Regions from separate parts of the Paraburkholderia strydomiana genome, predicted to be linked through region 1. Evidence: predicted binding sites of a transcription regulator. Region 1 holds the regulator's gene; the other holds the start of a gene.

Region 1 (4,210 bases):
GGTTTCGTCCGCGGGCGTGGGATTCTGGCTCGTCGGGTTCTCTTGCGTGTTTTCCATGTCGCTGAAAGTCGTTAAAAAATTAAAAGCCAACGGCAGCAACGGCGCATGACACCGACGCGATTTGTGCGTTGCAAAATCGCGACAGTTACCCAGGCGCGCTACCACGTATCGAAACGGCAGTTGGGGCCGCAGATGCGCCATTTCAAGCGCCTTCGCCGAAATTTTCAAACCGGCAGCAGCCGGCCGAAACGCGCGGTTACAACCATGAGTGCGCGGCGATCAGATTCAGATTGAGCGCGGCGTGCAAGTGACCTATGCTCCAGTTACGCGGCGGAAAAACAGCGTTAACCCTAATCTGACATAAACCTTTCCGCCTTTTTGCAATTTCCACCTGGCTAGCTCGTTTCTTTTCCGCACCATCCCAAAAGGGGGTACCGTGAAACTGACCTTTGCAATCTCGGTGGTCGCACTGGTACTCGTTGCGGGCACCACGACCATCTGTATGTCTGGGGCGGTCAACGATCACACAACCGAATACGGCGGCGTGAACGCGACCATGGAACAACTGTTCAATCCCCACCTGAAAATCTGTCGATAGTCCGGCGGTCGCGCTTGGTCGGGCGGCCGTGTAGTGCCTCGGCCGGCTCTCGATAGGTCTTGCGGCGCTCGTGCTCAGCCTGCCGCTTTTGCCGGCTTTCGTCCGTCTCCGCGTAAAGCGTCTGCGCGACGCTTGCTGGGCCGCGCACGTCACATACGCCCAGCACCTGCACCTGCCATACGAACCGCTCGATTTCGATCTCGACGAGATCGCCGACCCGCACGTCCTTGGCCGGCTTCACGTTGGCTCCGCCTATGCGCACGCGCCCCTTCTCGACCGCGTCCGCGGCAAGCGAGCGCGTCTTGAAGAAGCGTGCTGCCCAAAGCCACTTGTCGATGCGCAGCTTCGCGCCCGGTTCCGTCGAAATTCGATAGTTCATAAGCGTGCTCAAGCCGGAGTGTGATGCGGTACGGGGACCGCCTGCACCGGCCAGCCTTGCAGATTCTGCGCGACGATTTCGCCAAGCGCGGCAATCCACGCCTGCGAAGCGTTCACGCAAGGAATGCGATGGAACTCCTTGCCGCCGGCATGCAGGAACTCGTCGCGCACTTCCATGCCGATCTCCTCGATCGTCTCGAGGCAATCAGCGGTGAAGCCGGGACAAAATACGTCAGCACGCCGCACGCCTGCTGCCCCGAGCTCCTTCAGCGTGGGTGCCGTATACGGCTGCAACCACTCCGCCTTGCCGAAACGCGACTGGAACGTGATCCGGCATTCCACCGGCGTGAGGCCGAGCGCCTGCATCAGCAGCGCGCCTGTCGTCTGGCACTGCTCGTGGTACGGATCGCCAAGATCCAGTGTTCGCTTGGGCACGCCATGAAAACTGAGAACGAGCTTGTCGCCGGCAGCGAAATCCGGACGACCATGCAGATGCCAGTAGTGGTGCACCTGCGCAGCGAGCGCTGAAATGTACGCGGGATGATCGGCGTACTGGCGAACCGTGCGGATCTCGGGCTGGTTACGCATGCGCTTCAGGGCGGAGAACGCGTCGTCGAACGCGGTCGCCGTGGTCGACGACGAGTATTGCGGATACATCGGCACCAGCAGCACCCGTTCAGCACCGGCGAGCTTCAGCTGATTGAGCATGGCGGGAATGCCTGGCGTGCCGTAGCGCATGGCGTACTCGACGAGCACCGTGTAGTCATTCAATTGCAGCAGGTGGCGCAAACCTTCCACCTGCTTTTCCGTATAGACGCGTAGCGGCGAGCCTTCGGGCATCCACACGGCCGCATATTTCTTCGCGGATGCGCGACCCCGGAACGGCAGGATCAGAAGCCGCAAAATGATTTGCCACAGCAGCGCCGGAATTTCTACCACGCGAGGATCGGAAAGGAACTGCGCGAGATAGCGGCGAACCGCTCGAGGCGTTGGCGCGTCGGGCGTGCCGAGATTGATCAGCAGCACGGCAACGCGGTGCGACGTGGCGTTCTGCGAGGGCCGCTCGAGGTCGAAGCGCATAGGCAGCAGGGATAACCGCTCAAGGCGGGAAGTGGAATCAGGTGAGATTCATTATAGCGGCGCGCCTCGTGGCCGCGCGCCCTGGAGACCCCTGGCCATTCGGCCAATTGGCAGGCGGCGCCGGCTCGCGCATCATGTACTGGAAGAAACGCCGCAGCGGCGACGCGCTACTGCTGGCTGAGCGTCAGCGAGAGCAGTCTCGCGGTGATGTCCACGATCGGGATCACGCGGTTGTAGGCCATTCGCGTGGGTCCGATCACGCCAAGTGTGCCGACGATCTTGCCATTCACCTCGTACGGCGCGGTAACGACGCTCATTTCCTCGATAGGCACGAGGTTCGACTCGCCGCCTATGAAGATCTGCACGCCGGCCGCATGACTCGACACATCCAGCAACTGAAGGAGACTGGTCTTTTGATCGAACACATCGAAGAGCTTGCGCAAGCGCGCCATGTCCGAGGAAAGATCCGCGACCTCGAGCAGATTGCGCTCGCCCGAAATGAGCACGGTCTCGCCGGTGTCCGATTCGTCGGTGCTCGCGGTGACGGCCGCGTGCATGAGCGTGGTCATGTCGCCGCGCAACTGGTCGATCTCTTCGCGCAGGCGGCGGCGCACTTCGTCGAAAGAAAGACCGGCGAAGTGGGCGTTGATGTAGTTGGACGCTTCGACCAGTTCGGACGGCGTGAAGTCGCGTTGGGTCGCCATCATGCGGTTCTGCACGTCGCCTTCGGGCGTAACGATGATCAGCAGAATGCGCTTGTCCGACAGGCGCATGAATTCGATCTGCTTGAACACGTGGCTGCGCCGCGGCGTGAGCACGACCCCGGCAAACTGCGACAGATTCGAGAGCACGCTCGCCGCCGCGGCGACGATTTTCTGCGGCTCGCCGGCCTGCAGCGTAGTCTTGACAGTACGCGTGACTGCTTCTTCGTCTGCGGCCGACTCGACAGTCAACATTGTGTCGACAAAAAGCCGGTAGCCGCGCGGCGTGGGAATGCGTCCAGCCGAAGTATGCGGGCTGATCACAAGGCCCAGATCCTCGAGGTCCGACATGACGTTGCGGATGGTCGCCGGACTCAGCTCCAGGCCGGAATAGCGCGACAACGTGCGCGAGCCGACCGGCTGACCTTCGGCAATGTAGCGCTCGATCAGAGTTTTTAGGAGGGTTTGTGCGCGAGGATCTAGCATGACGGAAAATTTTAGCTCAATGGTGCGACTACCGCGAGCGCTAACGGCGCCCAACACCGGCGGATCAACCGCCGCTCGCCAGGACTGCGTCTTGCGCTGGTTTCAGCGCCGGTCTCAACGCCCGGTGCCGCATTCGGTCCGGTGCGCCGCCAGCCCTGTTGCCGACGGCCCCGCCCGCAGCGCGCCGTTGCAGTTTGCAGGGCGCGCATGTCATCAAGGCTTCACCATTCTAACGATAATCCCTAACTGCGCTGGCGGCCTGCCCGTGCCGGCGGGCCACCGGGTCCGCGCGCGGTTCTTTTCGGGCCTTACCTATGGTGTAATGCCGGCATGCAAGTAACCAGCCAGTTCAAGACCGTGGCGCTCGTCGGGCGCAACAACACCCCGGGCATTCGCGAGCCCCTGACGGCGCTCGCCTCCTGCATCGCGAAGCGCGGCTTCGAAGTCTTTTTCGAAGCCGACACCGCCGCGGAAATCGGCGTTACCGAGTATCCGGCGCTGCGTCCGGCCGAGATCGGCGCGCGTGCAGATGTGGCGATCGTGCTGGGCGGCGACGGCACGATGCTGGGCATCGGGCGGCAACTGGCGCCTTACCGTACTCCGCTCATCGGCATCAACCACGGACGGCTGGGTTTCATTACCGACATCCCGATCTCGGACATGAGCGAGATCGTGCCGCAAATGCTGGCGGGCAACTTCGAACGCGAGGAGCGCGTGCTGCTGGAGGCGCGCATCATGCGCCAGGGCAATCCGATCTATCACGCGCTTGCCTTCAACGACGTGGTGGTCAATCGCAGCGGCTTCTCCGGCATGGCGGAACTGCACGTTTCGGTGGACGGCCGCTTCATGTACAACCAGCGCTCGGACGGCCTGATCGTCGCCACGCCCACCGGCTCGACGGCTTACGCGCTGTCGTCGCAAGGGCCGATTCTGCATCCGCAGTTGCAGGGCATCGTACTCGTGCCGA
Region 2 (4,210 bases), on a different contig from region 1:
CGACCTCGCACGACGACATTGAAGACGGCCTCGCAGAGCGCCGTCTCGCGTTTGCGCCGATCGACGTGCTCGCGCCAAAGCTTGCACGTCTGCTCGGGCTGCGGCGGCGCATGGGCGTGCGCAATTCGACGCATACGCTCGTCAAGATTCTGCAGCCGTTCGCGCCCGCCGGGCTGCGTCTCGTGAACTACACGCATCCGCCGTATCGGGACAGCCTCACGCAGCTATTTAGCAGCCATCCCGACGCGGCGGCCGGCGGCGCTTTGCTCGCGCGCGGCACGGAGGGCGAAGCGGTCGCCGACACCCGGCGTCAGGTGCAGGTGGACTGGCTGCACGACGGGATCTGCGAAACGCGAGTGCCACATGAACGCTCGTCGCGCGACGCACCTGAGGTCGAGTTGCCCGAAGCACGCGATGCCGCGACGACAGCGGCATGGATCGGCGCCGTGCTGCGCGGCGAGGCGCCGGTGCCAAGCGCGATAGAGAGGCAAGTCGAGTTGATTGCCGACGTCGCTAGAACGCCCGCGCACTGAAGCTCACTCAATCGCGCAACGCGTCGCCTGCCATGCAATGAGGCGCCACTGGCCGTCTTCCTGCGTGTGGATTGCCGTGTAGGCAATGGGAAATAGCAGTGCGCCGCTATTCGCTTCCATCTCTATCAGCGCGCGACCGGTCACGACGCAGGTTTCGCGGCCGACCGGCAGCACATCTTGCGACTGCACTTCGATTTGCCGATAGCGGCGGCGCCCGGCGGTAATGCCGTCGATGAACTGCCGCTTCGTCTCACGCTTGCCGTTCGTGTGCACGTAGCTCACGTTCTCTGCGAGCAGCGCGTCGAGCGATTGACCGTCGCCGTCGACCATCGCGCGGAAGCGTTCGCGTTCCAGCCCGCGGATCGCCTCGATTGTCTTTGCCGCCATTGCTCAGCCCCTTGCACCGGTGAGCCAGACGCGGCCACGGTCGTCAGAAGTTATATTGCAGGTATAGCTGGTGGAAATTTATACCAGGATTCGGCTCTTTGATACCGCCATTCGAAACATGCTGGAAGCGGTAGCCCGCCTGGTACTGCTGATGGGCGCCGAACTGCATGCCCACACCCGCCATATCGGCGAACTGGAACGCAGTGGACAGTGTGAAAGTCGAAGAAATTCTCGGGCTCGACAACAAGCGCACACCCGCGCCCGCTTCGACGAAAGGCCGGATCGATCCGGATCCTTTAATGAAGCGAATGATAGGCGTCACACCGATCTCGCCGATGTTCTCATGCACATTGCCTTCGTTCGTGTGCCACCAGGCAACATGGGCCTCGCCGATCAGCGCGAAATGCCAGTCGCCGATCTGCCACCACGTGAGATTCGGGTCCCACACGAGCCCAAGGTCCAGTTTCTTGACATGATGATCCCCTAGAGCTCCGGTGACCTGGACTCCGAACTGATCAGCGGCGGCGACGCCGGAAAGCGTGAGCAGCAGAGCCGCGCACGCAGTTTTTAGAGCCAGACCACGGAAGACATTCTTTTTGTTGTCCATCTGATACCCGCGCTCAGCAAGTTGAACATTCTGTAACAGTTTGCGTATTCTAAAGACAATCTGAAGGCGGTGGATCCTGTTAAGAAACTTAAATTTTCGCAATTACATACATCATAAAGTGCAAAAATCGGTCGAAAGTGAGAATGAATGGAGTTTGTTAGGTAATTTCTACGGTACCAGCGCTGGCCGCCGAAGGCGAGTATGATGGCTATTGAAAGTTGAAATTCAATAGGAAATAACGGAACTTGGATGCCCCTACGGGGCTCTAAGTATTAGCACTCGGAAATCGAGAGTGCTAACATCCAACGCTGGAGTCGTTACCTGAACAAGCTTTTGCCTGATTCCAAAGGAGTTTTAAACGTGAGCCATGCATTGACCCTTCCGAGTACTCTGAGCCCGTCGTCGGCTAAGGCCGCTCCGGCAGGTGCGCTGGCGCTCTCGCATTCCTCCCTGCTGCCCGGTCAACTGGGCAACATCGACGCCTACATCCAGGCCGTAAATCGGATTCCGATGCTGACGCCGGCAGAAGAACGCCAGTTCGCCACAGAATTCCGCGAGCACGACAACCTCGAGGCTGCACGCCGCCTCGTGCTGTCGCACCTGCGGCTGGTCGTCTCGATCGCGCGCAACTATCTGGGCTATGGGCTGCCGCACGCCGACCTGATCCAGGAAGGCAACATCGGCCTGATGAAGGCCGTGAAGCGCTTCGATCCGGAGCAGAACGTACGTCTCGTGTCGTACGCCATGCATTGGATCAAGGCCGAGATCCACGAATACATCCTGCGCAACTGGCGCATGGTGAAGGTCGCCACAACGAAGGCGCAGCGCAAGCTGTTCTTCAACCTGCGCAGCCATAAACAAGGCTTGGGCGCTTTCACGCCGGACGAGATCGAAGGTCTCGCCAAAGAGTTGAACGTCAAGCGGGAAGAAGTAGCCGAGATGGAAACGCGCCTCTCCGGCGGCGACATCGCGCTGGAAGGCCAGGTTGAAGACGGCGAAGAGTCGTATGCGCCGATCGCGTATCTCGCCGACTCGCATAGCGAGCCGACCGCGGTACTGGCCTCGCGTCAACGCGACAAGCTGCAAAGCGACGGTATCGCGACGGCACTGGAGGCACTCGACGCCCGCAGCCGCCGCATCATCGAAGCTCGCTGGCTGAAAGTGGAAGACGACGGTTCGGGCGGCTCGACGCTGCACGAACTGGCGGACGAGTTCGGCGTCTCGGCTGAGCGTATTCGTCAGATCGAAGCGAGCGCAATGAAGAAGATGCGCGGTGCGCTGACCGAATACGCGTAACGCTCGTCAACGGACAGAGCGGCGTGGTGTAAGCCGGTTAGCCCGAAAAGAAGCGCTGAAGTCCAAAGCCCTGCCTCGCAAGACGGCGGGGCTTTTTTTTGCGTCGTTCCCGGGCTGCGGCAAATGGGCACACGCGCCGGCTACGCGAGAAGGGTCGGCGTACCGCACGCTAACGAGTAGTTTGTCCGGCATGGCGCCATTCAACGCAAAGCGGCACCTCGGATCGAGGTGCCGCTTTCTTATTGCGCTGCTGGTCGGGCGTTCGGTGGACCCGCGCTAACCGCATCGCCGCATCGCGTGGCATGAAGCGCCTTGAGCGCTTCGCCGCCACGCCTGTCGGTCACGCAGGCAAAGGCGCCGCACCGCCGCTGGTCGGCATGCGCGTTGCCAATGCTTCCGCGTAACGCCGCGCCGCATCGCCGACGACGATATGGAATGTGTCCGCCGCAACCCACGCTGTGTCGAGCGTCGCGAGACGCTGACGATCCACCGCCGACGGATCCTGAACGACGATACGCAGACGCGTCGCCGCCACGGCGTCGAGCGACTTCACGTTGCCGGCGCCGCCGAACACCGCCATCCAGCGCAATGGATCGGGATCGAGCGGACCATTTGCGGCAGCCGAAGCACCACCCACCGTCGCCGAAGGTGCAGCCGAAGTCGCAACCGAAGCCGGCGCAGCAGCGGATGCAGCTGGCTTCACCACAGCGGCATCGTTGCCGCCCCGCTCCATCGCAGTCCGAATTTCATCAGCGATGATGTCCGCTTCCGGCCCGATAATGACTTGCACGTTCGTCGCGCCGCGCTTGAGCACGCCGCGCGCGCCGATGGTCTTCAGTTCGTTCTCCGACACCTTGCCGGAGTCCACCACGGACAGACGCAGACGCGTCGTGCACGCATCCACCACCGAGAGATTCGCCGCGCCGCCGAGCGCCGCGATATAACGCTGCGCGCGCGGGACGGCAGCGCCTGCCACGGGCGAAACGAAACCGCCGGCCGCGAACGAATCGACTTGTTCGTCGGCAGCGGCGGGTTCACGGCCCGGCGTCGCCATGTTGAACTTGCGGATGAAGAAGCGGAACAGGCCGTAGTACACCACCGCATACACGATGCCGACCGGAATGGCCAGCCAGCCCTTGGTCGAAAGACCGTAGTTCAGCACGTAGTCGATCGCGCCCGCGGAAAACGTGAAGCCCAGGTGAATACCGAGCGCCGAACAGATCGCGAGGGCAAGACCCGTCAACAGCGCATGGATCACGTACAGCACCGGCGCGAGAAACATGAAGCTGAACTCGATCGGCTCCGTGACGCCCGTCAGAAACGACGTAAGCGCCATGGAAAACAGCAGACCGCCCACGATCGCGCGGCGCTCTTTCGGCGCTTCATG

What was found. Region 1 encodes HrcA, which represses chaperone genes, less so after heat shock. Its sites were predicted from a motif close to TTAGCACTCNNNNNNNNNGAGTGCTAA; they were not measured.
Region 2: rpoH (RNA polymerase sigma factor RpoH) is a predicted target of HrcA. The motif match lies at 1,800-1,826, and genes of this name have one in related genera.

The regions. Positions count from the first base shown of each region.
Region 1 is NZ_JAVDVL010000004.1:45,174-49,383, reverse strand. It holds gene grpE (nucleotide exchange factor GrpE) at 1-57, opposite strand, end outside; gene J2W46_RS12780 (hypothetical protein) at 437-598, shown strand; gene J2W46_RS12775 (RNA-binding S4 domain-containing protein) at 570-977, opposite strand; gene hemH (ferrochelatase) at 986-2,056, opposite strand; gene hrcA (heat-inducible transcriptional repressor HrcA) at 2,224-3,243, opposite strand; gene J2W46_RS12760 (NAD kinase) at 3,574-4,210, shown strand, end outside.
Region 2 is NZ_JAVDVL010000009.1:191,604-195,813, reverse strand. It holds gene ybiB (DNA-binding protein YbiB) at 1-533, shown strand, start outside; gene J2W46_RS23540 (nuclear transport factor 2 family protein) at 537-920, opposite strand; gene J2W46_RS23535 (acyloxyacyl hydrolase) at 964-1,527, opposite strand; gene rpoH (RNA polymerase sigma factor RpoH) at 1,888-2,823, shown strand; gene nagE (N-acetylglucosamine-specific PTS transporter subunit IIBC) at 3,164-4,210, opposite strand, start outside.